DNA from 3 places in the Rhodococcus sp. NPDC078407 genome. Region 2 is predicted to be linked to each of the others. Evidence: riboswitches for the same ligand, from Rfam matches in the RefSeq annotation. Region 2 holds a riboswitch; each other region holds the start of a gene.
The links. Region 2 has a riboswitch for thiamine pyrophosphate ahead of ACIGGF_RS21945 (3-oxoacyl-ACP reductase). Riboswitches for the same ligand answer to the same signal wherever they lie in the genome.
Positions count from the first base shown of each region.

Region 1: linked by a shared signal. The riboswitch ahead of ACIGGF_RS20405 (TenA family protein) and the one ahead of ACIGGF_RS21945 (3-oxoacyl-ACP reductase) in region 2 are both predicted to bind thiamine pyrophosphate.
Region 3: linked by a shared signal. The riboswitch ahead of thiO (glycine oxidase ThiO) and the one ahead of ACIGGF_RS21945 (3-oxoacyl-ACP reductase) in region 2 are both predicted to bind thiamine pyrophosphate.

Region 1 is NZ_JBITUQ010000023.1:66,974-77,328, reverse strand. It holds gene ACIGGF_RS20415 (ABC transporter permease) at 1-563, opposite strand, end outside; gene ACIGGF_RS20410 (ABC transporter substrate-binding protein) at 541-1,554, opposite strand; gene ACIGGF_RS20405 (TenA family protein) at 1,551-2,273, opposite strand; TPP riboswitch at 2,267-2,366, opposite strand; gene ACIGGF_RS20400 (sugar porter family MFS transporter) at 2,430-3,827, opposite strand; gene ACIGGF_RS20395 (hypothetical protein) at 3,946-4,590, opposite strand; gene ACIGGF_RS20390 (carboxylesterase/lipase family protein) at 4,689-6,281, shown strand; gene ACIGGF_RS20385 (ATP-dependent DNA ligase) at 6,451-7,971, shown strand; gene ACIGGF_RS20380 (nitrilase-related carbon-nitrogen hydrolase) at 8,083-8,922, shown strand; gene hydA (dihydropyrimidinase) at 8,922-10,343, shown strand; gene ACIGGF_RS20370 (TIGR03842 family LLM class F420-dependent oxidoreductase) at 10,347-10,355, shown strand, end outside.
Region 2 is NZ_JBITUQ010000028.1:6,898-17,252, forward strand. It holds gene ACIGGF_RS21910 (MFS transporter) at 1-1,604, shown strand, start outside; gene ACIGGF_RS21915 (GTP pyrophosphokinase family protein) at 1,671-2,417, opposite strand; gene ACIGGF_RS21920 (DUF6131 family protein) at 2,834-2,989, opposite strand; gene ACIGGF_RS21925 (helicase-related protein) at 3,082-5,031, opposite strand; gene ACIGGF_RS21930 (type 1 glutamine amidotransferase) at 5,080-5,793, shown strand; gene ACIGGF_RS21935 (alpha-hydroxy-acid oxidizing protein) at 5,803-6,981, shown strand; gene ACIGGF_RS21940 (alpha-amylase family glycosyl hydrolase) at 6,981-8,276, shown strand; TPP riboswitch at 8,350-8,442, shown strand; gene ACIGGF_RS21945 (3-oxoacyl-ACP reductase) at 8,492-9,253, shown strand; gene ACIGGF_RS21950 (LLM class flavin-dependent oxidoreductase) at 9,255-10,355, shown strand, end outside.
Region 3 is NZ_JBITUQ010000018.1:94,324-104,678, reverse strand. It holds gene pta (phosphate acetyltransferase) at 1-271, shown strand, start outside; gene ACIGGF_RS18275 (acetate kinase) at 268-1,458, shown strand; gene ACIGGF_RS18270 (tetratricopeptide repeat protein) at 1,455-3,872, opposite strand; gene ACIGGF_RS18265 (glutamate ABC transporter substrate-binding protein) at 3,901-4,872, opposite strand; gene ACIGGF_RS18260 (hypothetical protein) at 4,869-6,173, opposite strand; gene ACIGGF_RS18255 (NUDIX hydrolase) at 6,260-7,096, shown strand; gene thiE (thiamine phosphate synthase) at 7,093-7,785, opposite strand; TPP riboswitch at 7,821-7,934, shown strand; gene thiO (glycine oxidase ThiO) at 7,933-8,985, shown strand; gene thiS (sulfur carrier protein ThiS) at 8,982-9,197, shown strand; gene ACIGGF_RS18235 (thiazole synthase) at 9,202-9,987, shown strand; gene ACIGGF_RS18230 (ABC transporter ATP-binding protein) at 10,243-10,355, shown strand, end outside.

The DNA of each region.
Region 1 (10,355 bases), on a different contig from region 2:
ACGTACCGAAATTGTTGCCAGCGTGAGGCTCCCATGCTGGCGAGCAAAGATTTCGCGTCGCGATCGGCTGCCGCGAAGCCTTCGATGAGCCCGATGGCCATCGGGAAGAACGTGGCCAGAGCGATCACCAGAATTTTCGGGAGCAGACCGAAGCCGAACCAGATGATCAGCAACGGTGCGATCGCGATGATCGGCAGTGTCTGCGATACGACGAAGAGCGGCACGAACGCACGCCGGAGCCACGGTGAGAAATCCACCGCGACGGCCAGCAGCCAGGCCAGCGCCAAAGAGACCGCGAAACCGACGAGCGTCACCTGCAGAGTGGCGGCGGCGTTCTCCCCGATCGCATCGCGTTGCGCCCAACCCTGTGCGACGACGCGGCCTGGCGACGGCAGCACCTGCGGCCGGATGCCGCTGGTCTCGACGTAGATCTGCCACGCGGCGATGAGTGCAGCGACGACGGTGAGCGCAGGCCACGCCCAGCGCAGCGAGGCTCGAATACCGCTGAACGAGTACGAACCTCGGTCAGCGGCTACCGGCTCATCGATCGCCGAGGTAGTCATTGGTGAAGTAGGTCGACCAGTCCGGCTCCACGGTCAGAGGCTCGCCGTTCTCATCGGCCAGCACTCCGCTCTCGTAGAGGAACTTCGAATAGGCCGTCCACTTGTCGAGGCTCTGTCTTCCGACCTCGCCGGAAGCGTCCTTCATGTATTCGGTCGCAAGCATGTTCTGGCTCTCGAAGACGAGCGACTCGTCGGTGAAGGTTCCCGGATTGGCGTCGATCAGATCCTGTGCGGCTCTGTCGGGATCATCGGCGGCGAGCTGATACCCGCGTTGGAGTGCCTGCACGAATTTCTTCGCCTCGTCCGGATGGGCAGCCAGCCAGGGTTCGTTGCCACTGATGGTAATGGCGTAGGCGTCGGGAAATCCATAGTCGATGTAATCGAAGTACTTCATGGGGGTTCCGCTGTGCTCGGCCTCGATGCCTTCCCACGCGAAGTAGGAGACGGTGAAGTCGGCGGTACCGGAGTAGACGGCCTCGTACGCCGAGGTGCCCAGTACGACGGTCTCGTATTCGCCTGCACCGCCGTCGTTCTGGATGACCTTCTCGAGTCCGGCTTGCTCGCCGGCCTCGCCGAAGCCGGCGTAGACCTTGCCGTCGAGTGCCTTCGGGCTCGGGATGTCGTCGCGGTCCGCGCGAACTCCGATGCCCGTCGCCCAATGCTGCAGCGGGGCGAGAACGGATACGGTCTGTGCGCCTGCCGAGGTGGCGAAGACGCCCGAACTCTGTGTGCTGATACCGAATTCGGCGTTGCCGGCATCGACAAGAGTGTCTGCCGCGGTGTTGTTGTAGGGCAGAACTTCTACATCCAACCCGGCGTCGGCGAAGTAGCCTTCCTGCAGGGCAACGTACAGGCCGGTGTGATTGGTGTTCGGCGTCCAGTCGAGGGCGAAGCGGATGGTGTCGGAATCTGCCGATTCCGAGCATCCTGCCAGTCCGGTCGTCGCCACGACTGCCGCTGCCAGCGCTGCGAGTATTCGAGGGGTTCTCATGCGAACACCGCACTCTCGACCAGGGGCCACGGAGTCGGACGTAAAGCACTGTCCCAGAACATCAATTCGTACCTCGACGCGACGAGGAACGCATCGATCATCTGTTCGCGCTGATCCGGAGTCGCAGCCGCGGCGGCGTCGTCCACGAAGGTTTTCGCGGCTTCGACGATGGCATGGAATTCGGGTGCATCGTACGAAGCGACCCATTGCGCATAGGGGTGATCGGGATCGCGATCGAGCACCGTCTTCGCGGCCTCGGCGAGAGTACGACCGACATCGGCGTAGATCCAGAAGCACGGCAGCACCGCCGCAGCCGCGACGGGATACGGCTCGGTTGCTGCGGTTGCGGTCAGATACGAGGTGTATCCCAGGCATGCAGGCGAGGGCACAGGCTTCTCCGTCGACGGGGGCAGAGATCCGCTGGTCAGCATGGCCTCGTGCGACGCTGCCTCATCCATGGTGCTCGCGGCGGCGCTCGCCCAGAATGCGCCGGCGAGCGGGGTCGGTGCGTGTGCCGCCAACAAGGACAGCGACTTCACGTACCCGCCCAGATAGAGCGAGTCCTGCTCGAGGTACCGACGGAAGGCGTCGAGCGGAAGCGTCCCGGCACCGAGCAGTCGGAGAAATTTCAGATCGTCGATCGCGCGTCGCATGCCTTCGGAGGCATCCCACAGAACATCGGTGAAGCGGACTGGGTCCGCAGATACAACAGGCGTCATCGCCTTGACATCCCTTCGTCAGTATTACCTGCATCAGGTTCGGCGGGTTTGATCTCAGCATCCGCATCGGCGGACACACCCCGTGTCAGAACGAAAGCGACAGTAACACCGGTCACCCGGTGTCGACGCTGCCGCCCCTGTATCTGCGGCCCGGACTCATCCCAGCATGTCCTCGAGTTCCATGCCCTTGGTCTCCTGGATCTTGGACTTGACGAAGAAGAACGAGAGCGCGGCGAACAAGGCGAAACCTGCGTAGATCACCCACAGCCCGACGGACGAGGTCAGCGGCGGGAATGCAAGTGTGACGGCGAAGTTGGCCATCCAGTTGGCTGCTGTGCCGATGCCGAGAGCCATGGCTCGCATGCGGTTGGGGAACATCTCACCGAGCATGACCCACATGATCGGACCCCATGTCGAGGCGAAGAAGATGACGAAGAGGTTGGCACCGATCAACGCGATCGCACCCCAAGGAGCGGGGAGCGTGACGTCGTCGCCGCTGCCGATCGACTGCGAGAACGCCACGGACGCCATGACGAGTCCGACGAACATGCCGATCGAGCCCCCCATCAGCAGCTTGCGCCTGCCGATGCGGTCGACGAACAGGATCGCGACGAACGTCATGACGACGTTGATCAGAGCGGTGATGACGGAGGTGGTGAACGACTGATCCTCGGTGAAGCCGACCGAGCGCCACAGCGTTGTCGAGTAGTAGAAGATCGCGTTGATACCGACCAGCTGCTGGAGCACGGCCATCGTGATGCCCACCCAGACGATGGGTTGCAGGCCGAACTTCGGACCGCGAATGTCGGCGAACGACGAGCGTGACTCCTTACGCAGTGTCAGCCTGATCTCGTGTACGCGCTCGTCGGGGTGCAATTCGCCGGTGATCTCGGCGAGCACTCTCGCGGCTTCTTCGTCGAGGTGTTGACCCACCAGATAGCGCGGCGATTCCGGAATCAGTGTTGCCAGCAGCCCGTACACCAGTGCCGGTACGACGCCGACGAGGAACATCCAACGCCATGCTTCGACTCCGAACCACAAGTCGTTCGATGCCCCGTCGGCAGCCCCCGCGAGGAGGGCGTCGGACAGCAGGGCGGCGAAGATGCCGATGGTGATAGCCAGCTGCTGCAGCGAGGCCAGGGAGCCGCGCCACTTCGCGGGAGCGATCTCGGCGATGTAGGCCGGTGCGATCACCGACGCGATACCGATGCCCAGCCCGCCCAGTACTCGCCAGAGCATGAGGTCGGGAACGCTGAATGCGAATCCGGATCCTATCGAAGAGATGGTGAACAGGGCGGAGCCCAACAGCATCACCTTCTTGCGTCCCCAGCGGTCCGCGAGGCTGCCTGCGAACCAGGCACCTACGGCACATCCGATCAGGGCGATCGCCACCACGAACCCGGTGGTGAACGAACCGAGTGAAAAGTGATCTTCGATGGAGTCGACAGCCCCGTTGATGACCGAGCTGTCGAAGCCGAAGAGGAAGCCGCCCACAGCAGCGGCGACGCTGACGCCGATGACCTTCGCTGTGTGGTGGTCGGAGGACTGATTCATGAGTGACGCACCTTCTGGCCGCGTGTAGGGACGTCGGCCGCTGGGGAGACCGTACGGCAGGGATTGTCGTACCGTCCTCGGACATTACGCCTGGTAATTCGCTGCGCGAACGAGACCGTCAACGAAGGTCGAAATCTTCGGTCGAGACGGTGAAACCGTGGCCCACCTGATCGGTGCAGGTGACCCCGGCCTGCTCGTCGACACTGCACTGGAGGCCGTTGCTGGATCCGCTGCCGGGGACGGTGAGCACCTCGCCGTACGGCAGGGCGGCCGCGGGTCCGTCGAAACGGTGGAACTTGGGGTCGCCCAGAGTCTCGAACTTCGCCGGGGACCCCGCGATCAGCTGCACGGCATTCGGTTTCACCGTTGTTCCCGACGCCCCACTGTCGGAAACATCGGGTGCCGAATCAGGGAGTGAACCGTGGCATCCGGCAATGGAGGACTCGAGAACGGCAATGCCGCACTCGAACTTCCCGCTGGGGCTCGAGAAGTAGTACCAACCAGGCGCCTTACCCGCGTACTTCTCCGAAACAGCCTGGGGCGGAGGTGGACTGGTTACCGGCACGGTGGTGACGGACGCCGGCGGCGTCGTGGAAGCAGGTGGCGATGTCGGCGTGGTACCGGCTGTCGTCGGAAGTGCGCTGATCGGGGTGGGGCGGTCGGTGATGATCGTCGCCATCGGCCCGTCGCCTTCACCCGAACCGCAGGCGGACAGTAGGCCGACTGCCACGATTGCCGCTGTGGCACATCCGATTCTTCTCATCGTCGATTCCTTCGCTCGAGGGCGTCGTGGCCGCACGTGACGTCGCCGAGCCCAGGGCCGATGTTGGTACGTTGGGCAGCGACCGAACAGGAGGATCGATGGTCAACGCGTCCGACTCCGCCGCGTCCGACTACACCGTGCTGGCGAGCACACCGTACGGCGACGTCTTGGGCTACCCGGTTGCCGTCGACCCGGTTGCCGTCGACGCATCGCCGATCGTGGCGTGGCGGGGTATTCCCTACGCAACACCACCCGTCGGCAAGCATCGGTTCCGATCGCCGCGGCCGCTGCAGCCGTGGTCCGGCGTGCTCGACGGTCTCGAGTTCGGCGCGATGGCACCACAGGGTCGCGACAGTCCGGTGCCGATCGATCCGTCGCTGTCCATTTCCGAGGACTGCCTCACGCTGAACGTGTGGGCCCCCCGGCCCGATGGCGAGGCGCGGCCGGTGCTGGTGTGGATCCACGGCGGCGCGTACTCGATCGGATCGGCTGCACAGCGGGTGTACGACGGGCGGAACCTGAGCGAGAACGGCGACGTGGTGGTGGTGACCGTCAACTTCCGCCTCGGTCCCTTCGGGTTCCTCGACCTCTCGTCGTTCTCCACCGACGAGCACACCTTCGAGACCAATCTCGGATTGCGGGACCAGATCGCCGCACTCGAATGGGTACGCGACTGCATTTCTGCTTTCGGCGGCGATCCCGATCGCGTCACCCTGTTCGGTGAATCGTCCGGGGGCGCTTCGGTCACCACTCTGATGACGTCGCCCAAGGCCGAGGGTCTGTTTCAGCAAGCCATCGTGCAGAGTGCTCCTGCAACGTCGGTCTACGGCCCTCACCGCGGTGCCGCGGTGGCGTCGAGATTTCTGGAACTGGTGGGTGTGGACCGGGAAGACATCGGCGAACTGTTCGACATGCATTTCAGCAGGCTGGTCGCTGCGGGGGACACACTCTGTTACGAGGTTCCGACGAGAGTGCCGGGAACCCTTGGTCTTTCGCCGGTCGTGGACGGAGACATCGTTCCGCGCTACCCGGTGGCTGCATTCCAGAAGGGGCTGTCCCACAAGATTCCCCTGATCATCGGCACCAACCACGACGAGCCGTCGATCTTCCGGTTCATGAAGTCCCCGCTGATGCCGATCACCTCCGACACCGTCTCGGAGATGTTCCGGGCCATCGCACACGATCACGCCGATCTGCCGGCTCATCGCATCGCCGAGATCATGGCGGCCTACCCGGACAGGTACAAACCGGCCGGCGCGCAGGCGATGTCGCGAGATGCCGGATTCGTCATGCCGAGTATGTGGATTGCCGACGCGCACAGCAGGCACGCGCCGACGTGGATGTACCGATTCGATCACGCGACGCCGATGCTCAAGGCTGCGCGAGTGGGAGCCGGCCACGCGACCGAACTGCCGTACGTATTCGGCAATTTCGGGACGATGAACCGCGACCCCACGTTCTGGCTCGGCGGCCGGAAGCAGGCGATGGCGGTGGCGGCGCGAATGCAGAGACGGTGGCTCGCGTTCGCGAGGTACGGGGTGCCCGCAGCATTGGACGCGTCCAAGCATTGGGCTCCGTACACCGAGAAAGCGCGCTGGACCCTGGTGATCGATGCATCCGACACCCTGGTCGAGGACCCCGATGGTGACATGCGCGCTGCCTGGGGCGACCGGGTGTTGGGCTTCAGCTGACCGATCCGCCATGCAGGTTGCCCGGGCGCTGCTGACATGAATCGAACGTAACAGCCAGAACATCGGCCGCAGGAGTCCCACCGGTAACAATTGGATGTCAGGCGGGGGTGGAGCCTGCGGAATGACCCGGTTGGGTAGGCCTGTCGGTAGGTGCAGTTATGTTCGGTGAGTGTTGATGTCCAGGATTGTCGAAGCCTCCCGTGCCGTGGCCGCGACGCGCTCACGCAAGGTCAAGATCGAGCAGCTGAGCGCGCTGCTCGCCGAGGCGCAACTCGGCGACATCGAACCCGCGGTGTCCTGGTTGTCGGGGGAGTTGCCACAGGGTCGGATCGGAGTCGGCTGGCGCACTCTGGCCGATCTCGACGTCACCTCCGCCGAGGTCTCCACGTTGACGGTCACCGAGGTCGACGATGCGATCACCGCGGTCGCGTCGACATCGGGCGCCGGGTCGGCTGCGCGACGAGGAACGCTGCTGACGGACCTGTTGTCGCGCTGCACCGCCGAGGAGAGACAGTTTCTGATCAGGCTCGTCACGGGAGAGCTCCGCCAGGGAGCACTCGAAGGAATCATGGTCGACGCCGTCGCTGCTGCAACGAAGCTTCCGCAGGCCCCGGTGCGTCGAGCATTCATGCTCTCGGGTCGCCTGTCTGCCACCGCCGTGGCCGCGATCACCGGTGGCGTCGAGGCGCTGGATGCGTTCCGGCTCGAGGTGGGACGCCCGGTGCGGCCGATGTTGGCATCGCCCGCTGATTGTCTCCGCGCGGCATGGGAGCAACTGAACGGCGATGTCACCGTCGAGTACAAGCTCGACGGCGCGCGCATTCAAGTGCACCGATCCGGAACAGACGTCAGTATCTTCACGCGGACCTTGCGGGACGTCACTGCGGGCGTGCCCGAGTTGGTGGAACTGGTACTGGCCCTGCCGTGCGAGTCGGTGGTTCTCGACGGGGAGACCCTGGCGCTCGACGACAGTGGGCGGCCGCGGCCGTTCCAGGAAACGATGAGCAGGTTCGGCGCGGAGAGCGCGCACGAACTGCTGCTGCAGCCCTACTTCTTCGATTGTCTGCACCTGGACGGCGCGGATCTGCTCGATGCATCCCTCGAGCAGCGGCTCGATGCTCTCGAAAGGGTGGCCCCTGGGCACCGCATTCCCAGTGTCGTCCGACCCGACGCGGATGGAGCGGCGGCGCATTTCGACGCTGCTCTGGACGCCGGGCACGAGGGGGTCATGCTCAAGGCGCTCGGTTCCCCGTATGCCGCAGGTCGCCGCGGTAAGAGTTGGCAGAAGGTCAAGCCCGAGCACACCCTCGATCTCGTCGTTCTCGGAGCCGAGTGGGGATACGGCCGCCGCACGGGATTTCTGTCCAACCTGCACCTCGGAGCTCGCGATCCGGACGGTGGTGACCCGATCATGGTGGGGAAGACGTTCAAGGGATTGACCGACGTTCTGTTGCAGTGGCAGACGGACGAATTCCCGAAACACGAGCGTGAGCGCGACGAGCACACCGTGTACCTACGCCCCGAACTGATCGTCGAAATCGAACTCGACGGCGTTCAGGTGAGTCCGCGCTACCCCGGTGGAGTAGCCCTTCGATTTGCGCGAGTGTTGCGATACCGCCCCGACAAGAACCTCAGCACTGCAGACACCATCGACGCCGTACGCGCATTGCTTCCGAACTCGGGCTCCTGACGGCCCAGGGGCCGCCCGACGATTAATACACACGAAACCGGACGAACGATCCCGTAACACGGCGCAAAATATTCTCGAGGGTGCAAGCCAGCGAGAGATGGAGTGCCGATGATGTCCACAGTTCGAGCTGCGTTGGTCCAGAGCACGTGGACCGGTGACAAGGAATCGATGATCGCGGCACACGAGGGGTTTGCTCGGTCGGCTGCCGAGCAAGGCGCGAAAATCGTCTGTTTTCAAGAACTTTTCTACGGCCCGTACTTCTGTCAGCTTCAGGATGCGAAGTTCTACGAGTACGCCGAATCGGTACCCGGTCCCACCGTCGACCGTTTCGCCGCATTGGCGAAGGAGCTCGGCATCGTGATGATTCTGCCCGTGTACGAGCAGGAGCAACCCGGCCTTCTCTACAACACCGCTGCCGTGGTCGACGCCGACGGCACCTATCTCGGCAAGTATCGCAAGCACCATATTCCGCACGTGAACGGATTCTGGGAAAAGTTCTACTTCCGGCCGGGCAACCTGGGGTGGCCGGTGTTCGATACCGCGGTCGGCCGCATCGGTGTCTACATCTGCTACGACCGGCACTTTCCCGAAGGCTGGCGAGCCCTCGGACTCGCCGGTGCCGAGATCGTCTTCAATCCCTCGGCTACGTCGAGGGGGCTGTCGAACTATCTGTGGAAGCTGGAGCAGCCGGCGTCTGCCGTCGCGAACGAGTACTACGTGGGTGCGATCAACCGGGTCGGTGTCGAATCCGAATACGGTGACAACGATTTCTACGGAACCAGCTACTTCGTGGACCCCGAGGGCAAGTTCGTCGGCGAGGTAGCGTCGGACTCCAAGACCGAGATCATCGTTCGAGATCTGGACATGGATTTGATCCGAGTGGTCCGCGACCGATGGGCCTTCTATCGCGACCGCAGACCGGACGCGTACGGACCGCTGGTGCAGCCCTGATGGCCACCACCTTCGTCCACGGCGGAACCGTCGTATCCACTACCGGCGCACAGGAACTGGACGTGCTCATCGACGGTGAGACCATCGTCGCGGTGCTGGCACCCGGATCGGTGTCACTGGCTGCGGACCTGAAAACCTCGGCGGATGTCGTCGTCGACGCCACCGGGAAGTACGTGATTCCGGGCGGCGTCGACGGACACACCCACATGGAGATGCCGTTCGGTGGCACGTTCGCCTCCGATACCTTCGAAACCGGTACGCGCGCGGCGGCCTGGGGCGGTACGACGACCATCGTGGACTTCGCTATTCAGACTCCCGGCCAGCGCGTACAGGACACCCTGGCGCAGTGGCACGAGAAAGCGGCCGGGAAGTGTGCCGTCGACTACGGGTTTCATCAGATCATCGGCGACGTCACCGACGATTCTCTGAAAGCCATGAGCGAGTTGGTCTCCGAGGGTGTGACGAGCTTCAAACTCTTCATGGCCTACCCGGGCGTCTTCTACTCCGACGACGGCAAGATCCTACGAGCCATGCAGTCAGCCGCCGAAACGGGTGCGCTGTTGATGATGCACGCCGAGAACGGGATTGCCATCGATGTGCTTGTGGCGCAATCCATCGCGCGCGGCGACACGGCCCCGTACTTCCATGGGACATCGCGCCCGTGGCAACTCGAAGAAGAGGCGACACACCGAGCGATCATGCTGGCAGACGTCACCGGCGCGCCGCTGTACGTCGTACACGTGTCTGCCAAGCAGGCGCTGGAGCAAATCGCTCAGGCAAGAGGCAACGGGCAGAACGTGTTTGCCGAGACGTGTCCGCAGTACCTCTACCTGTCACTCGAAGAACAGTTGGGTGCGCCCGGCTTCGAGGGGGCCAAATGGGTCTGCTCGACGCCGCTGCGGTCGCGGGCCGAAGGTCATCAGGACGAGTTGTGGCGCTACCTGCGCACAGGTGACGTGGCCACCGTCAGTACCGATCACTGCCCGTTCTGCATGAAGGACCAGAAAGAGATGGGGATCGGTGATTTCTCCAAGATTCCCAACGGCATAGGTTCGGTCGAACACCGCATCGACCTGATGTTCCAGGGGGTCAAGAGCGGCAAGATCACCTTGGAGAAGTGGGTCGACGTCTGTTGCACCACCCCGGCCCGAATGTTCGGAATGTATCCGAGGAAGGGCGTCATCAGCCCCGGAGCAGATGCGGACATCGTGATCTACGACCCGAACGGACAGACCAGCATCGGAGTCGACAAGACGCATCACATGAACATGGACTACTCGGCGTACGAGGGCTTCGAGATCGACGGCCACGTCGACACCGTGATGTCTCGTGGGCGCATCATCGTCGACAGTGGATCGTATTCCGGTACTGCCGGGCACGGCCGCTTCGTCCGCCGCGACCTCTCTCAGAATCTGATCTGAGCCATGGACATC
Region 2 (10,355 bases):
AGTACGAGTGGGGTAGAAACATGTCGCAGGTCTCCGAGCGCGAAGCGTCGGATCCGAATCCGAACTACGAGCGCCGATGGCTGGTGCTGTGCATCGTCGCCATCACGCAGCTCACGATCGTGCTCGACGGCACGATCGTCAATATTGCACTGCCGCAGGCTCAGCTGGACCTGGGCATCAGTGACAGCAGCCGCGCCTGGGTCATCACCGCCTACGCGTTGTCGTTCGGCGCACTCCTGCTGCTCGGCGGACGTATCGCCGACTACTGGGGACGCAAGCGCTCGTTCATCGTCGGTATGGCCGGCTTCGCCGTTGCCTCCGCCATCGGCGGCCTCGCCCAGGAAGGCTGGCAGCTGTTCATCGCACGCGCCGGTCAGGGCGTCTTTGCCGCGCTGCTCGCACCCGCAGCCCTGGCCATCCTGACGGTCACGTTCACCGACACCAAGGAGCGCGCCAAGGCATTCGGAGTCTTCGGAGCGATCGCCGGTGGCGGCGCAGCAGTCGGCTTGCTCCTCGGCGGCGTACTGACCGAATACGCGAACTGGCGATGGTGCCTGCTGGTCAACATCCCGGTCGCCGTGATCGCCATCGCCGCGGCAGTCCCCTTGGTCAAGGAAAGCAAGGCTCACGGAGACACTCGCTACGACCTGCCCGGCGCGATCCTCGTCGCACTCGGACTGGCATCGCTGGTGTACGGCTTCACCGAAGCCGAAGACGGCTGGGCGACGCTACCCACCATCTCGTTCATCGCGTTGGGCATCGCTCTGCTGGCTGCGTTCGTCGTGGTCGAATCCAAGTCCGCCAACCCGCTCTTGCCACTGAGCGTGCTGCTCGACCGTGATCGCGGTGCCGCGTACATCGGCTCGGCCGTCATCGGCGCTGCCCTGCTCGGCGGAACGTTGTACCTGACGTTCTACTTCCAGATCGTGCTCGAGATGAGTCCGGTGATCGCCGGCGTCGCATCATTGCCGATGACCGGTGGCATCCTGATCACCGCCGCTATCGCGTCCGCGCTCGTGCCGAAGATCGGGCCCAAGCCGCTGATGGCCGTCGGCCCTGTCGTCTCGGCGATCGGCCTGCTCCTGCTGACGCAGATCGGCGTCGACACCTCGTACTTCACGCACGTTCTGCCCGGTGTCGTGCTCCTGGGTCTGGGCCTCGGTCTGCTGATGGTGCCGATGCAGAACGTTGCGCTCATCGGTGTTCCGGACCACGATGCAGGTGCCGCCTCCGCTCTGATCAACGCCACCCTGCAGGTCGGCGGCGCGCTCGGTGCCGCAGTGTTCACCACGGTCTACACCTCGTCGAAGACCTCGTACCTGGCCGAGAACCCCGCCCCCACTCCGCCCGCCGGAGTCCCCGCGGAAGCGCTTGCCGGCCAGGAAGTTCCCAGCGACGAGATGCTGGCCGCTCTGCCGGAGCCGATCCGCGACTTCGTGCTGGCCACCATCGACCACGCGTTCTCGGCCGAGGTATCGGGCTACGCCTGGGCGTTCGGCACCGCCGCGATTCTGGTCGCGCTGGTATGCCCGGTCGTGCTCGGACTCGTCCGCGCCAAGAAGGACGACCTGCCCGTCGGCGACAACCCGGTGCACATCGGATAACGCCTGTAGGACACAACCCCGCTGCTCACCCGTCGAGCAGCGGGGTTCTGTCGTTCGAAGGCGTAGTCAGTCCGGGTCGATCGCCTCGGACTGAGCCGTGAGCAACATGTGCAGCAACTCGGGAGGCAGGGCCATCGGAGGCATGGCACCGAGCGTGATGGAGTTCTCGGAATCGCCGTTCAGCTCCTCGACCTCGTCGTGCAGACTTTCCATTTTCTCGTCGAGTTTGTTGGCCGTCTCAGCGGCCTCGGTCAGTTCCGCCAACAGGGTGGGTGGAATCTCCCCGCGGTACTTGTAGAAGATCTTGTGCTCGAGGCTCGCCCAGAAGTCCATGGCGATCGTGCGGATCTGTAGTTCGACCAAGACCGGTTGGACGCGGTCGGACATGAACACCGGAATCTCGACGATGAGGTGCAAACTCTTGTAGCCGTTGGCTTTCGGGTGTGCGATGTAATCCTTGACCTCGACGACTCGAACGTCGCTCTGACTGCTGAGCATGTCCGCGATGCGGTACGTGTCGGAGATGAAGCTGCACGTGATGCGGATACCGGCGATGTCGAAGATATTCGCGCGAATGGCGTCGAACGTCAGGGGGCAGTTCTTTCGCTGTGCCTTGTCGAGGATGCTCTCGGGTGTCTTGAGCCGCGACGAGACATGCTCGATGGGGCTGTAGCGGTGGATATGGGTGAATTCCTGCTTCAGAATGTTGATCTTGGTGATGAGTTCGTCTATTCCGAACTTGTAACTCATCATGAAGCGCGTGAAATCGTGCCTCAGTTGCACCAGGTCGACGACGGTTTCACTGTTGCTCATGCCCACGATTGTCCACGATCGGCGGACGTGACCGCGCGGCGCGGGAGTCGAAGCTGGCGTCGCTGCACGTCGCACCGAGTCCTGGGGTGTATCGCACGAGTCCGCAGGCCTGGCACTGATGAGTGCGGTGATGTCCTCGCTCACAGGAGCACGCACGTGACCCCACGAGTACCGATCCCGCAACGAGCGGATGGCCGTTTGTGCAGTGGGTAGGTGCTCGTTCGGCCCACCGATCGCCGACGCGATACAGCGATCCGGCAACCTGGTCGGTATCGCGGGATGCCATCGCGCACAACCGCCTTCGACACTGTCTACCGTCCGATATGGACCGCCCGAAGTGGCTCGGCTGGCTGCGTCACCAACTTCGGGGGCCCGCTCAGACTAACAGAAATCGAACGTGTGTTCTAACGGATGGGTCAAAACCACGTCTTGCGGCCGCCGACTGCGCGACCCATCGAACCGAGCAACGTGAGAACCGCGCCGACAACCACCAAAATGATGCCGATGGTCGTCAGGATCGAAATGCCGGCGAAATAGCCGATGAGGGCGAGGATGATTCCGAGAACGATCATGACTACTCCTGGTGCCGAAGTGAGCTCGCTATCGGCGAATTGCCGATGGACCGAACCTACCCGGGAGCGTTGACGATTGCTCACAATTGTCGCTATTTTCCGGCATCCACTTTCGCCGCGAGGAAAGCCTCCGGGTCGATCAGGTCCGCCTGCCCCACGATCGATCCCAGATCTGCGATGCGTTCGATGCCGGTGAGCACCATCTCCTCTTCCACGGTGCCCTCGGCGTATCCGTAGTAGCAGGTCGACGTCGTGTGGTTGTGGTCCTTGTCGATGCGGTTGGCACGACCCTCGATCTGACGAATGTCGATGGGGGTCCACCGGGGATCGTGAATCAGCGTCACTCGCGGTGCAAGGGTGGAGACGGTGCCTTCGGGTAGCAGTAGTTCGTTGGTGTGCAGGTTGATCGCGCTGGTAGTGGTCGAGACGATGACCGACGCGGCACCGGTCTGGAAACGCCTGATCGACGCCTCCTGCTCGGGACTGCTCATGCTCCCGTCGACTACCGCGACCTCGAGCCCCTCGTCCCGCAGTGTCTGTGCCAGTGCTGCCACGGACTCGCGGTAGAACATCGAGACGAACACTTGATTGCCGGCCTTGACCCATGTCCGGACCTGGTCGGCCGACGCGGGAATGCGCAGGTACGAACACTTCTGGCGAAATCGCAGCGTCGCGGCGCGGGTGCTCGGGTTCTTCTGCAGCACGCGCTTGCCGCCGACGGCCTTCCAGACGGGTAAGCCGACTTCCTTGCGGTAATCGACCCACGCCGAGTTGTACAGGCGCTTCTGTGCCGCGGTGAGTTCCTGGCCCAGTGGCTCACGAGGTGTCGGCGGCGAGGGGCGCGAAATGGACCACGGCACAGCCCCTCCCGACAACCAACTGTGTACCGATGCGATATCGGCGGCCCGCTTCGCTGCGTCCTCGGGCTCCCACCGCCACGTGGTCAGACCGGTCGTCGCCTTGCCCGCCTTCACTGCGAAACCGGATTCGATGAGGAACTCCGCCCACTTCATCGTCACGGCGTAGCCCAGATATTCGTCGTCGCCGAGTATCTCGACCCCGCGGCTGCGCTCGACGGCCCTCGCCATGTATGCGAAATGCAACGGCTGATACCCGGGCGTGGCAGACATCCACACCACCGAGCGGGCCGCCTCCTGATATCGCCACAGAATTTGCGACTGTTGCGATTCGATGTTCATCAGCGCGTGTGACTCGTCGGCGATCACCACGTCGATGTCGAACCGTAGCTCGCCGAGCGAGATGGTTCGCTTGTTCTGTGTCCGTTTGCGTTTGCCCAGATCGGTCTCGGGCGGAACCGACAGCAACTTCTTTGTCGACTGATAGGTGATCAGCAACCACCGCTTGCGGTCGGACGGCTCGATGTCGGCCTCGCTGTCGGCAATGGTGCGACGCCATCCCGGCAGCGCACCCTTGGGGGCCACGACCAGCACCGTGCCGATCTCGGCGGCCGACATCTGCCGCACGGCCTCGCACACCGCCAGCGTCTTTCCCAGACCCGTCGAGTCCATCTGCGCGAAGTACGGGAATCCGGCCTCGAGTGCGGCCAAATGGCGCCGAACCGATTCGAGCTGAGTGTCTCTGGGCTGCATTGCCCGCTCCCGCACCACCTCGTCGCGCCACGTGTCGTTCGCGTCGTCCTCGAGCCACCGCTGCAGGCTGTACGGCATCGACTCGTACGGCTGCAGGTACTCCGGCAACTCTGTGCCGTAGTACGCGAACACCCGAGGGCCGGGATACCAGCGCGCTCCGGCCGCACCCGCCGCCGACCTGTCCTCGAACGGCACGTCCAGTACCCAGACCCGCTCGCCGGGATCGGGAACCCGCAGATCCGGGACGGCGGACTTGCGTGGCGAGGTCTTGCGCGGGGCTGCTCTCTTGCGCGGTGCGGCTTTCTTTGCTGCTGTTCTCTTCGGAGCAGGCTCACCGTTCTTCGCGGCCGCGAACTTTCGCGCAGCGCTGCTCTGCCCGGCCTTGACGGTGCGGGCAGTGGTGGATCGGGCAGTGCGTCTACGAGGTGGCATCGGATCCAGTCTGTCGTACGGTGTGCACGAACACCGTAAAGGAGCCCTGTGACACTCTCGAACGACCTGCGTGCCGTGGTGCTCGTCCACGACCGAGATCCGGAGCTGGCACGTCGCGACATCGGTACCCTCGCCGACGAATTGCGCACCAGGGGTTTCCGGATGGACGTACATTCTTTCGACCACAGCCCCGATCTCGCGCCGCCGACACTGTCCAACGCGACGATGGTGGTGATCATGGGCTCACCCGACGCCGCGTACGACGACACGCTGCCCTGGCTTGCTCCGGAGATCGCGTATGTGCAGGAGGCGATCGATGCGCAGGTCCCGATTCTCGGTGTGTGTTTCGGCGGCCAGCTGCTCGCTCGCGTTCTCGGCGGATCGGTACGCAAGTCCGAGCAGCCCGAATACGGATTCGTCGACGTCGAGACCTCCGATCCCGCGTTCATAGCTCCGGGCCCATGGATGGAGTTCCACGGCGACACCTTCTCTGCGCCGCCGCAGGCCACCGTGATCGCCCGCAACCGGGCCGCGCAACAAGCGTTCGTTCTCGGCCCACACCTCGGACTGCAGTTCCATCCCGAGATCGACCTCGATACCTACGATGCGTGGGCGGCCGCATGGGACCGCGATGGCGTCGAACACGAGGTGGACGTGGACGAGATCAGGAGGGATATCGCCGACGCGGAACTCGCAGCTCGGGCGCGGTGCTCGACTCTGCTGGACGCCTTTCTCGCCCGATCGTCGGCGGTGCCCCGGTAGGGTCGAACGATGACCGAGGCCAGGCCCAGCAACTTCAGCGATCACCAACTCGGCATCTATGCCGCCGGGATGTTCGCCCAGCAGACATCGCCGATCACGACCAACTTGGCGAGGTTGGAGGATCAGGCCGCCGAGAAGCTGTCGCCCGAGGCTCTGGGCTACATCGTGGCGAGCGCGGGCAGCGGATCGACGGCGCGAGCCAACCGGACGGCGTTCGACAAATGGTCAATCGCGCCGCGGATGCTGCGCAGCTCGGCGGCCCGTGACCACGCCTGCACCGTGCTCGGCACCGACATGCCTGCACCGCTGTTGATCGCACCGGTGGGAATTCAGACGCTCGCTCACCCCGAGGGCGAGTTGGCCACTGTCCGCGCTGCTGCGGAACTCGGTGTGCCGTACATACATTCGACCCAGGCATCGCATTCGTTCGAGCAGATCGCCGAGGCAGGTGGAGATGCGCCGCGCTGGTATCAGCTGTACTGGCCCACGGACGAATCCGTCTTGCTGAGCTTCCTGCAGCGCGCGAAGGACACCGGATTCACCACGTTGGTGCTCACGCTCGACACGACGTTGCTGGGCTGGAGGCCCGCCGATCTGGATCGCGGCTACCTCCCGTTCCTGGCCAACCTCGGCATCGAGAACTACCTGACCGATCCGGCGTTCCAGGCCGGATTGGCCCAGCCGGCGGAGGAGAATCCCGTTGCGGCCGCGATGCATTGGGCGCAGATGTTCCCCAATCCCGGGCTGTCGTGGAAGAACCTGGCGTTTCTCCGTGAGCACTGGGACGGTCCGATAGTCCTCAAGGGAATATGCACAGTCGGCGATGCCCGTGAAGCAGCCGCGCACGGAGTCGACGGCATCGTGGTCTCCAATCACGGTGGTCGTCAGATCGACGGTGCCAGGCCATCTCTCGACGCGTTGCCGTCGATCGTGGATGCGGTCGGTGACGAACTGACGGTCCTGTTCGACTCCGGCGTACGGACCGGGGCGGACATGGCCAAGGCCTTGGCGATCGGGGCCGACGCGGTTCTCCTCGGCCGTCCGTTCCTCTACGGCCTCGCGCTCGGCGGGCAAGAAGGCGTGGCGCACGTATTGCGTTGCCTGCTTGCGGAATTCGATCTTGTGACCAGTTTGTCCGGTCACGCTGGTGCTGCCGAATTGGGCCGCGACTCGATCATGGAGTCATGATGGAGTGGACGAAGCACGCCATCTGGTGGCATCTGTACCCGCTCGGCTTCACCGGTGCGCCGGTGCACGGCTGGGACGGTGAATCGCAGGCAGACCTGCACCGGCTGAGCAGAATCGAGAAATGGCTCGACTACGCGCTCGAACTCGGTGCGTCGGGTATCGCCCTCGGGCCGATCTTCGAGTCCGAGAAGCACGGCTACGACACCGTCGACTACTACCACATCGATGGCAGGCTCGGCACCGACGAGGACATCGACTCGTTGATTGCCGCGGCGCACTCACGCGGGCTGAAGGTGATGTTCGACGGCGTCTTCAACCATGTGGCGCAGAGCTTCCCGAAGTTCCGTGAGGCCCTGGCCGAGGGCCCGGACTCCGAGGCGGCCGGGTGGTTCCACCTCGACTGGTCCGGGGACGAGCCGACGCACCACAACTTCGAGGGCCACGACGAATTGGTTGCCCTCAACCACGAGAGCCCGCACGTGCAGGAGTACGTCGTGGACGTACTGTCGCACTGGCTGGACCGCGGCGTCGACGCCTGGCGACTCGATGCAGCCTATGCGGTATCGCCCCGGTTCTGGTCCGTGGTGCTGCCGAAGGTTCGCGAAAAGCATTCGGATGCATACTTTCTCGGCGAGGTCATTCACGGCGACTACGACCGGATCGTGTCGGCGTCCATGCTCGACTCGGTCACCCAGTACGAGCTGTGGAAGGCGATCTGGAGTGGGCTGAGCGAAAAGAACTTCTTCGAGCTCTCGCATGCATTGGAGCGCCACAACGGCTGGCTCGACGCTTTCGTTCCCGCCACCTTTGTCGGAAATCATGATGTCAATCGCATCGCCAGCGTCATCGAAGACGAGCGACACTTGGTGCACGCGTTGGTGGTTCTGTTCACCGTCGGCGGCATGCCGATGATCTACTACGGAGACGAGCAGGCCTTCCGCGGCATCAAGGAAGATCGTGTCGGTGGTGACGACGAGGTGCGTCCCGAATACCCGGAGACATCCGAGGATCTGGCTCCGTACGGCTGGCCGGTGTTCCACATTCACCAGGAGCTCATCGGCGTCCGACGTCGCAACCCGTGGCTGTACAGCGCACGCACGCAGACGCTGGAATTGACCAACACCGCGCTCGTCTACCGTGCCTTCGCCGACGACGGTTCGATTACCGTGGCGCTGAACCTCGGCGACGATGCCATCGACCACCCAGTCCAGGGCACCGAATTGTTGGCCGGTGAGGCGAGCCTGAACGACGGGCGAGTGAGCGTTCCGCCTCACGGCTGGGCTGTCATCGGATGATCACGGCATACGGTCGTATTCCGCTGTCTACTCCAAGCACAAGAAACCGGTAGAGGCCGCTACAGGTACAGTCGACCGCGACACGGGGTGCCCGTCAGGGCTGAGATCACACCCGTCGAACCTGATCTGGTTAGGACCAGCGAAGGGAATGTCGTGATGTTTCGGTATTTCCTGTCCCTCGCGACGGTCCTGACCTCGAACGAGAGGCGTAGCGCATGAGACTCGACGAGCAGACAGTGTTGATCACCGGCGGCGGCCGCGGACTGGGAGCAGCGATCGCCGCGGCGTTCGCCGGTGAGGGCGCACGTGTGGTGATCGACTACCGCGCCAGCAAAGAGGCGGCGGAGGCGTTGGCGGACAGGCTCGGCGAGAACGCGATCGCGGTTCAGGGCGACGTGACCGACGAGAGCGCAGTGGCCTCGGTGTTCGATTCGGCCCGTGCGCATTTCGGCACTCCGATCACCACCGTCGTCAACAACGCACTGGCCGATTTCTCGTTCGACGGGGATGCTCGACCGAAGGCCGACAAGATCACCTGGGATCGGTTCGACGCTCAGCTGCGAGGCAGCGTTCGCGCGGCGCTGCTCACCACGCAGGCGGCCCTACCGGGAATGCGTGAGGCGGGCTTCGGTCGAATCATCAACGTGGGCACCAACTTGTTCCAGAATCCGGTGGTGCCGTACCACGACTACACCGCCTCGAAGGCCGCACTGCTCTCACTGACGCGCACGTTGTCCGTGGACCTGGGCGCGGACAACATCACCGTCAACATGGTCTCCGGCGGACTGCTGCGCACCACCGACGCCAGCGCCGCGACCCCGGCCGAGGTCTTCGACTACATCGCGGCCTCGACCCCGCTGCAGCGCGTGACCACGCCGGAGGAGTTCGCCGATGCCCTGCTGTTCTTCGCCTCGCCGTGGGCGCGCTCGGTGACCGGCCAGAACCTCGTTGTCGACGGCGGTTTGGTCAAGAACTGATATGCACCTCAACGCGTTTCTGTACGGCTGCGGACATCACAGTGCAGCGTGGCGGCACCCCGATTCGCGAGTGGAAGATCTCGGCGATATCTCGTACTACGAGGAGCTTGCACAGCTCGCGGAACGGGGAAAGTTCGACGCGGTGTTCTTCGCCGACGGGCATTCCGTTCGCGATCCGGCCGGAGCCGGAACCTGGTTTCTCGAACCGATCACTGCGCTGGCCGCCATGGCCAGAGCGACAACCCACATCGGTCTGGTCACCACTGTGTCGTCGACGTTCTACACGCCGTTCCACGCCGCGCGCATGCTGGCGTCGTTGGACCACATCAGCGGCGGTCGGGCCGGCTGGAACGTCGTCACCTCCATGTTCGACGCCGAAGCACGCAATCACGGGATGGACGCCATCCCGGCTCGCGAGGAGCGCTATGCGCGCGCCGAGGAGTTCGTCGATACGGCTCTGGCGCTGTGGGATTCGTGGGACGCCGACGCGTTGACGCTCGATCGCGCTGGAGCGTACGCGGACCCGGCCAAGGTGCATGCCATCGATCACGACGGCAAGCACTTTCGGGTCGACGGTCCGTTGACCGTGCCGCGGTCGCCGCAGGGTAGGCCGGTGCTGTTCCAGGCGGGGGCGTCGGGGCCGGGTCGGGATCTCGCTGCCACGTACGCCGAGGCCATCTATGCCGTCGCCTACGATCTCGTTGCAGCGCAGAGCTATTACGAGGATATGAAGGGGCGCATCGCCCACGCGGGCCGCGACAGTGCAGCAGTGGGCATCATGCCGGGGTTGGTGACGTACATCGGATCGACGATGGACGAGGCCCGACGCAAGAAGGCCGAACTGGATCAGCTACTACCTACCGAGCAGTCACTGGCGATGTTGTCGACGTTCACCGGGCAGGACTGTGCTGCTTGGGAACTGGATTCCCTGGTGCCGACGTTGCCACCGGCGTCCGAGTTCACCGGACCGCTGGGCCGTTACGAGACGATTCTGCGGATTGTCGAGAAGGATGCTCCCACCGTGCGGGAACTGCTGGGCACCCTCGCTGCCGGTGGTGGACACGCCACGATGATCGGTACACCGGAGTCCGTCGCCGACGAG
Region 3 (10,355 bases), on a different contig from region 2:
CGTCGCCGCGTCGAAGCTGCCCGATTCCGACGTTGCCGGTCGCGCAACGGTGTTCATCTTCCCGGACCTCAACACCGGAAACAACACCTACAAGGCCGTCCAACGCAGCGCCGGCGCCGTCGCCGTGGGACCGGTGCTTCAGGGCCTGCGCAAGCCCGTCAACGACCTCTCTCGCGGCGCACTCGTCGAGGACATCGTCAATACCGTTGCCATCACAGCCATTCAGGCACAGGGAATTGCCAACGCGACCAAGGAGAACAGCGAATCGTGAGCATCCTCGTCGTCAACTCGGGGTCGTCCTCGGTCAAGTTTCAGCTGATCGATCCCGGGTCGGGGGAGTCGATGGCCAGTGGACTCGTCGAGCGCATCGGCGAGTCCGACGGCCGCGTCGAGCTCGACTACCGGGGCGAGAGCACCGAGCGAACCCAGCACATCGAGGACCACGGTGCCGGTCTGGCCCTGGCCTTCGAGATGCTGTCCGACGCCGGCATCGAACTGGGCTCCGAGGTCACCGCCGTCGGGCATCGAGTGGTCCACGGCGGGAAGGTCTTCCACCGGCCGACGATCATCGACGACGCTGTCCTCCAGCAGATTTCAGACCTGAGCAGCCTTGCGCCGCTGCACAACCCGCCGAATGTCCTCGGCATCGAGGTGGCCCGGAAGCAACTGCTGAACGTGCCGCATGTGGCCGTGTTCGACACCGCCTTCTTTCATTCTCTGCCCGACGCGGCCGCGACCTACGCGATCGATGCGACCGTCGCCGCCGAGCACGACATCAGGCGCTACGGTTTTCACGGCACCTCGCACCAGTACGTGTCGGAACAGGTGGCGCAATTCCTGGGTCGCGATCTCGCGGAGTTGAACCAGATCGTGCTGCACCTGGGCAACGGGGCGTCGGCCTCGGCGGTCTCCGGTGGCCGGGCCGTCGACACCTCGATGGGCCTGACTCCGCTCGAGGGACTCGTGATGGGCACGCGCAGTGGCGATATCGATCCCGGGGTCATCATGCACCTGCGCCGCAGCGCGGACATGAGCGTCGACGATATCGATACATTGCTCAACCGTCGTTCCGGCCTGATCGGGTTGTCCGGGGTCAACGACTTCCGGCAACTCCGGCAACGCATCGACGACGGCGACGCATCGGCGCGGCTGGCATACGACGTCTACATTCACCGGCTGCGCAAATACATCGGCGCGTACATGCTCGGACTGGGCCGGCTCGACGTCATCACCTTCACCGCGGGTGTCGGTGAGAATGCAGTGGCCGTCCGTGCCGACGCGCTCGATAACCTGACCAACTTCGGTATCGAGATCCATGCCGAACGCAATGCTGTGCGCAGCAAGCAGGCTCGGGTGATCTCGACCGATTCCTCGCAGGTCACGGTGTTGGTGGTGCCGACCAACGAGGAACTCGCCATTGCTCGCGCGACGGACGATCTGGTGCGTACAACCGACTAGAACAGAGATCGGGGCCGGATGGCGTTCGCCAGGTCCACCAACGAGAAGCGGTGCGCGCGGTCGGTGGCGTTGCGAGCCAACGCCCGTAGGCCCTTTTCGGTGCCGCGCCGCAACCCGTCCTCGTTGAACGGCACGCTGAGTATGGGTTCACGCTCGGCGGTGGCGGCGTGCCCGGAGACGATCCAGTCCAGAGCCATGGCCAGCACCAGCGTTCGCATCTGCAGCGCGCGGCTCTCCGCCTTGGGTAACAGCGCCACTCGCCGTGCGGCAGAACGGAAGTCGGCCTCGGACAGTTCGGCCCGCGAGCGATCCATCAACAGCGTCAACACGCTGGTCATGCGTGCCATCGAGTAGTGCCGCGAACTGATGGGCACCTGATCGAGTGCAGCGATGGCCCCGGTCTGATCGCCGCGGCGCTGCAATTGCCGGGCCAAGCCGAACGCCGAGCTCACGATGCCCCGGTTGGTGCGCCACACCGCTCGGTAGAGGCCCTCGGCCCGGGCCCGCCACTCCTCGGCTTCCTCCGCTGTGCCGGCGGAGACATGACCGAGTAGTTCCGAGGTGGCACCGAGAGCGAGCTTGGGGGCCAGCTCTCCCGGCATCGCCCCGAGTACGTTGTCGAAACACGTGAACGCAGAATCGTATTCGTGATGCAGAAGGGCGATCAGCCCCGCGTACCACTGCACGCGCCATGGATCGGCGGCGTGGTCCTCGGACTGCACCTTGGCCAAGATCTCGGTTGCCTCGACGACGTTCCCCAGATCCAGATTGGCTTTGACCTCGGCGAGGGTGATCTCCACACCCAGGTCGACAGGGGACGCGGAATCCGAGCTCTTGTCCGCGCCCGCGGTGACGCGCTCGATGCCGTTACGTTTGGCGTGTTGCAACGAGTCCAAGGTCTGCTGAGGCTCGACGTGTACTGCCGCCGCGAGCAAGGGTGCGCTCGGGTCATTGGGGTCCACCAGCGGAACGGGAAGCGCCGCAACAACTTCTGCGGCGGTCATTCGTTGGTGACGCACCGTACCGTCCACGTAGGTATCGGTGCGGCCCACCGACTGCTCGGTCCCGAAGGTGGTGCGGGGCGGGCTGAACACCGTGGACAGTCCGGGCCGCTCGACTCCGGTCCGGATGGCCAGGATCTCGCGGAGTACGCCGGTTGCCTGCCCGGCGAACTCGTCCGCGGATCGAAACCGTCGAGCGGGATTCTCGTGGGTTGCGCGCAACAGCAGCCGGTGCAGCGACGGAAATTGCTGCAGCACGTCGGAGTCCTCGATCGACGGCAGGCCGTCGAGATACTTGCCGTTCTTCGACGGCATGTCCAGAGTCAGTACCGCAAGTGTCCGGCCCACCGTGAAGATGTCCGACGCCACCGTCGGCCCCGTCTTGACGATCTCCGGCGCCTGGTAGCCCACCGTGCCGTACAGGTAGCCGTAATCCTCGATGCCCGCGACCGCGCCGAGGTCGATGAGTTTGATCTGGTCGTCGGAGACCATGATGTTCTCGGGTTTGAGGTCGTTGTACACCAGGCCGATCGAATGCAGATAGCCCAGTGCCGGAAGCACTTCCAGTACGTAGGCGAGGGCTTGCTCGACGGGCATTCTGCCGCCGTCGCACGTGCCGAGGATGTCGCGTAGCGACCGTCCACCGACGTACTCCATGACGATGAAGCCGACGGTCGACCCGTCGCTGCGGGGTTGTTCGACGAAGTTGTAGATCTTGACCACGCCGGGATGCGCTACCTCGGCCAAGAACTGGCGCTCCGCGACCGCGACTGCGTGGGCCTCCTCGTCGCCGAAGTGCAGCAGACCCTTGAGGACCACCCAGCGGTCGCTGACGTTGCGGTCGATGGCCAGATAGATCCAGCCGAGTCCGCCGTGCGCGATGCAGCCCTGGACGTCGTACTGGCCGACCACTCGATCGCCCGGCTCCAGTAGCGGCGTGAAGTCGAACGTCGTGCCGCAGTGCGGGCATACACCTTTGGCGATGTTCGCTTCGCCCGGCTCGCTCCGGCCGACCTTCGCGTTGCACTTCCAGCAGAACCGCTTGTGCTGCGGCACCGTCGGATCGGACATCACCGCAGTTTCGGGATCGATCGGCTCCACCCTGGGCACGTCCACCAGACCACCGCCCAGTCGGCGCCGAACACCACCGCTGCGTGATCGCCCGGATCGGGACCTCCCCGTCTTGGCGCGGGTGGATGCGCTCAGTGCTGCAGCGGATTTGGCTGTTCCGCGCTCGATCGATCCGGCGATCGGCGCTTCCGGCCCCGGCGTTCGTGCTGTCCGATCGTCGATGGGCGCGGATGGCGCACCGGGGTTCCGCAGCACTGCTCGGGTGCGTTCGCCGGTGTCGGCCCGCAGAACTGCCTGTGTCCTGTCCGCGGGGGCAGTGGGTTGCTGTTCGTCGTCTGTCATGAGAGCCCGTCGTCCGTCATGTCGGCCCCTAGTCGCTGTACGACGCGCTGGGGGGACCGGGAGAGGGGCCGAGCACCGTCAGCCACCGGTTGTAGATGCTGTTCCAGGTGCCGTCGGCGCGGATGCGGGCCAACGTTGCGTTGACGAATCGCACCAGATCCTCGCTCTCTCGATTGATCCCGACCCCGTACGGTTCCGGGCTCAAGCTCTCGCCGACGATCTGGAGGTACGGATCCTGGACAGCCAGGCCGGCGAGAATGGCGTCGTCGGTGCTGATGGCGTCGACCTGTCGTTGTTGAAGCACCACAAGGCAATCCGACCACATCGGCACCGTGACCACGGTTGCCGCAGGTTGCACTCGCTGCAGTCTGCGAAGCGAGGTGGTTCCTTCGACGGCGCAGACGCGTTTGTTCGCCAGGTCGTCGACACCGCGGATGCCGGACCCTTGCACCACCAGAATGCGGTGTTGCGCTTGGAAGTACACGGTGGAGAACTGCACGTCCTGGCGGCGAGCGCAGGTGATGGTCATGGTCTTGACCACGATGTCCACCGTCGAATTCTGCAGAGCTTCCAGACGTTGCGCGGAGGTCAGGATGCGAAAGTCCAACCGGTTCGGGTCGCCGAACAGGTCTCGTGAGATTTCCCGCGCGATGTCGACGTCGAACCCCACCAGCTGCCCGCTCATCGGATCACGGAAGCTGAACAAATTACTGCCGGTGTCGAGTCCGACGACCAAGCGGCCCTCTGCGCGCAGTGCGTCGACGGTGGGCTGCGGTACCGGCGGGGCGTCCGTTCCGGTCGGCAGTGGGCGCAGGCTCGCGGTGGGACGGGCGCATTCGTCGTCGGCGGGGGTCTCGGTGGGCCGAGCGGCCACGGATGCGCCGTCCGGTAGCGGCGGTTCGGTGAACGTCGTATCGACCTGTGGCGCAGGGCTTTCCGGCGGCGCGCAGCCGACCAGCAGAGCGGTGGTCAGGATTCCGACGGCGAGCAGGCGTTTCACAGGTACTCACGCAATCTTGGGAACAAGCCGACGCCGAACGCCACCGAGGCGACGACGGTGAGCACGAACGCGCCGTTGGACAAGCCGGACAGCACCCACACCGAACGGTCGATGTTGGACCGGAGTTCGCGTCGAGCATTCTCTATGCCGTCGACCAGGACGCCGTCCAACGCCGCGAAGGCGGCCGCCGAATCGGACCGACCGGTACCGGCGGCGATGGCGACGGCACCGTTGAAGTCGCCGGCGTCGAGCGCGGAGTCGATGCGTGCATGCGACGCGGACCACGTGTTGAGTGCGTCGATCACCGCGGCGTCTCCCTCGAACATCTGCGACATCCGAGAGATGCTGGCGTCGAACGATTCTCCGTAATCCTGGCTGCCGCCGCGGCGCGCGAGATCGAGAGTCTCGTCGGCTCTGGCCTGTTGCGCCATGATGAAGCCGGTGGTGTAGGACTTCAGCGGTGACACGCCACGATCCAGGGCGCGGTCGGTGGCGATCGAGGAGATCACTCCCACCACCAGCATCCACCCGAGCAAACCGGCGACAGCGACTGTGGCACCGAGGAATCCGACGTTCAACGTTCGACGCGTGGTCCGCGAGAGGTACCACTGAGCCAGACCGGTCATCATCAGCAGAAACACCACGGAACCGATGGCGAAGAACGGCGGGCTGGTGAAGCGCTCCTGATCGGCGGACACCCGCGATGCCTGCTCGGTGTACAACTTCTCGGCCAGGGGCAGCAGGCTGGTCTGCATCGAGGTCGACGCCTCGCCGAGATACGCCGCGCCCACCGGGTTTCCGCTCCGGTTGTTGGCCCGGGCTGTCTCGACCAGTCCGCTGTAGACGGGCAGTCCGGCGGCGATCTGCGTCAGCACCGCACTGGTGGCCTCGTCGTTCTCGGTCACTCCGGCCGAGGCGGCGATCAGTTCGGACGACGCCTCGCCGAGCGCCTGCGAGTAGCGTTCGCGTACCTCCGGCGGCTCGAGTCCGCCGGCGATGAACGCGGTGGCCGCCGCTGCATCGGCCACCGACAGGGCTCCGTACAGATTCTGTGCCGAGTTCGCGAACGGCTCGGTCCGCACCAGCAGCGTCCCCAAGGTCTCCACCCGCTCGGTGACCGCGGTGGACGCGAGATTCCCGACCGTCAACGACAGCACCACCAGGGCGAGTCCCATCGCGACCAGACGGGCAGGCGTCGAGCGCATCGTGTGGCGCATCGGCGGCTTGCCGGCGGCAGCACCGACCGGGGTGGCCGTCGTCGGAGGCACGGCAGCGGAGGGGGTGGTGCCGGCCGCGATCACGCACCCGAGCATATAAGCAGGCGGGCCGTACTGCAGCCACTACAGCGCAGTCACTACCGGCCGATGATTCCCCTAGGGTGGTGACCATGCGAGGTGACGGGGACGGGTGGGTCATCGGTGACGACGGTTCTCGGCACTGGGGGAAACACGGTGCCGCCGGACTGCTGCTTCGGGCACCGTCGGACTCCGGAGAACCTCTCGTTCTGCTGCAGCATCGCGCGCTGTGGAGCCATCAGGGCGGAACGTGGGCGCTGCCGGGTGGGGCCCGTGATTCTCACGAGAGCACCGAACACGCGGCCGTTCGCGAGGCGCACGAGGAAGCCGGAATCGCCGCCGAACAGCTGTGCGTTCGCAGCGAACGGGTCACCGCGAGCGTCGCCAGCGGCTGGTCGTACACCACCGTCGTCGCCGATACCGACCATCCGTTGACCACCGTGCCCAACGGCGAGAGCACCGAACTGCGCTGGGTGCCGGAATCGATCGTCGCCGATCTTCCGCTGCATCCCGGGTTCGCGTCGAGCTGGCCGTTGCTGCGCACAGTGCCGCTGCGCGTGCTGCTGGACACCGCCAACGTGCTGGGTTCACGGCCGAACGGATGGTGGAAGGACCGTGCCGGATCCACCGGGGCTCTGCTCACCTCGCTGGCCGAGACGCTGCCACGCACCGTCGAACTACCCGGTGGCCAATACGGCTGGCTCACCCGCATCGAAGCGGTCCTCGAAGGTCAGGCCCGCGGCGCCGTGGTGGACGACCCGCGCATCCCGGTGATCGTGGCCGACGGCAGCGGAGACGACACCCTTGCCGCGCAGGCTCACCGGGACGGGGATCTGACGGCGCTGGTCACTGCCGACCGCGGACTGCGCGACCGGTTGCCCGAATCGGTGCAGGTGCTGACGCCGTCGTCGGTGCTGGCGTGGCTCTAAGCCTGTAGCGCCTGAACCAGTGAACGGGCGGCAGCCTGCGGATCGCGGGCCTCGGTGATGGCTCGAACCACCACGATGCGGTCGGCACCGGCCGCTCGAACCTGATCCACATTGGTGGCGTCGACCCCGCCGATGGCGAACCACGGCCGCTCCGGGAGCGCGTCCGCGGTGGCCCGCAGAGTTTCCAGACCAGCAGCGGACCGATTGGGCTTGGTGGGCGTGGGCCACACCGGGCCGACGGCGAAGTAGTCGACGCCGTCCTCGATCGCGGCGAGCGAGGACTGCGCCCGATTCTGCGTCGAGCGACCGATCACCACGTCCGGACCGAGGATCCGACGCGCGTAGTGCACCGGCAGGTCGCCCTGGCCCAGATGCAACACGTCGGCACCGGCGGCCAACGCGAGATCTGCGCGATCGTTCACGGCCAGCAAGGCACCGTGCCGCTTGGTGGCGGCGAGCAGAACGGCCAGCGCAGCAAGCTCGTCCTTGGCTTCGAGCGGACCGAATTCGCGTTCACCGGCGGAGTTCTTGTCGCGCAGCTGGATGATGTCGACGCCACCGGACAACGCGGCCTCGGCGAACTGGGCGAGATCGCCCTTGTCGCGCCTGGCATCGGTACACAGGTAGAGGCGAGCGGACGCAAGACGCTCACGGGGAGTCTGATTGCGGGCGGTCTGAGATGGATGCACAAACCGAACTGTATTCTCATGGTGGCTGTAAAACGAAGATTGATCGCGGGAGTCCCAGGGTTCGTGGGGCTGAGAGTGGGTTCGCCGCCCTTACCGTCAATACCTGAACCCGATCATGCGGGCGCAGGGAGTGAGGACGTGAATCGCGTGCACATCGTCGTGATCGGCGGAGGCGTCATCGGATTGTCGACGGCGCTGCGACTGTCCGGGGACGGTCACCGAGTGGAGGTGCACGATCCCGCGCTGGGTAAAGGCGCGTCCTGGGTCGCCGGCGGCATGCTGGCACCGTTGTCCGAGGGTTGGCCCGGTGAACACGAACTGCTGCATCTCGGAGCTGCGTCACTGGCGCGGTGGCCGGAATTCGCCCGACAACTCCCCGGACCCTCGGTGTTCTCCTCGACCGGATCGGTGACGGTTGCCCTCGACTCCGCCGATGCCGCCGACCTGCGGACCATCGCCGAATGGGTGGGCGAACAGGGCCACGAACTCGAGATTCTGGGCCGGGCGCAGCTGCGTGAGCTCGAACCTGCTCTGGCGCAGAACATTCGGCTCGGATTGCTGGCGCCGACGGAGCTTTCCGTCGACAATCGGGCCCTCGTTTCCGCGCTGGAGCAGGGATGTATCGACGCCGGAGTGCAGCTCTCCGGTCGTTCGGTAGACACCATTCCCGACGCCGATCAGGTGGTCCTGGCTGCCGGTTCTCGCTGCGCCGCGCTGTGGCCGACCTTGCCGGTCCGGCCGGTCAAGGGCGAGATCCTACGACTGCGTCGTCGACCCAGCGCCGCGCCGCCGCCGTCTCGCACCGTTCGCGGAACCGTGCACGGCAGAGCGATCTACCTGGTGCCACGCGGCGACGGATTGGTCGTCGGCGCAACACAATACGAATCCGGTGAGGACACCCAGGTGACCGTCGCCGGAGTACGAGACCTCATCGCCGACGCCGAACGACTCATGCCGAGCATCGGCGAATACGAGCTGTACGAAACGGCCGCCGGTCTGCGGCCCATGAGCCCGGACGGACTGCCGATCATCGGCAGGCTCTCACCCCGGTTGATCGTCGCCACCGGCCACGGCCGCAACGGCATCCTGCTCTCACCCATCACCGCCGATGCAGTGGCCGCACTGGTCTCCGGCGAGACGCTGCCCGAGGCGAAAGCAGCGACACCCGAACGCTTCTCACAGATCGAAAGGACACCATGACACAGGTCGCGATCGGCATCACCGTCAACGGTGAGGATCACTTGCTCACCGAGGACATGACCATGCGTCGGCTGCTCGAATTTCTCGGCATGCCCGAGAAGGGCATCGCCGTCGCCGTCGACGGTGCCGTGCTGCCCAAGAGTCGGTGGGACACCACCGACGTCGAAAAGGGTTGGACCATAGACATTCTCACGGCGGTTCAGGGTGGATGACGGCATGTCGACAGAAAGTACCGGTCGTTCCGCAGGCTCCACTCCTGGCCTGAAGATTGCCGATCGCACGTTCACTTCTCGTCTCATCACCGGCACCGGGGGAGCGGCCAACCTGGCGGTGCTCGAGGACGCCCTCGTCGCGTCCGGAACCGAACTGACCACCGTCGCGATGCGGCGCGTCGACGCCGCCGGTGGCACGGGAGTGCTGGATCTGCTGCGCAGATTGAACATCGCGCCGTTGCCGAACACCGCGGGATGCCGCGGCTCGGCCGAGGCCGTGCTCACCGCGCAGCTGGGGCGTGAAGCGCTCGAGACCGACTGGGTGAAACTCGAAGTGATCGCCGACGAGCGAACGCTGCTGCCCGACGCCATCGAATTGGTCAAGGCCGCAGAACAACTCGTCGACGACGGCTTCCAGGTACTGCCGTACACGACCGACGACCCGGTGCTGGCCAAGCGTCTCGAGGACATCGGCTGCGTGGCCGTCATGCCGCTCGGCTCGCCCATCGGCACCGGCCTCGGCATCGCCAACGCCCACAACATCGAGATGATCGTCGACGCCGCGTCGGTGCCGGTGATCCTCGACGCAGGCATCGGCACCGCCAGCGATGCGACCCTCGCGATGGAACTCGGCTGCGACGCGGTGCTGCTCGCGACCGCGGTGACCAGGGCGAAGGATCCCGCCCTGATGGCGTCGGCGATGCGTCACGCGGTCGCTGCGGGATACCAGGCGCGCCACGCAGGCCGAATCCCGAAACGATTCTGGGCGCAGGCCAGCTCACCCATGTAATCAGCGCGCCGCCCTGGTCCCGGCCCGGTCTCAGTCCCGGCAAACGCGCGCGCGTTTGCGAAACGCGAGCGGAGTAGTGGAGTATCCGACGGCAATTCTCCGCGCACCTGGCGAACGCGCACGCGTTTGCGACTGCGACCTCGTGTCACCGACGCAACAGGCAGCTGTCTCAGGGTGTGTGTCATCCGAAAGGATGATGGAAGAAGCGACTGTGGGGCGATGTGTCGACGCTCGCGATCGGGGAAGGTGGATCCCATGATCGAAGTGACAGGACTGACCAAGCAATACGGAGCGGTGACGGCGGTCGACAACCTCACCTTCACCATCAAACCCGGCATCGTGACCGGCTTCCTGGGGCCCAACGGCGC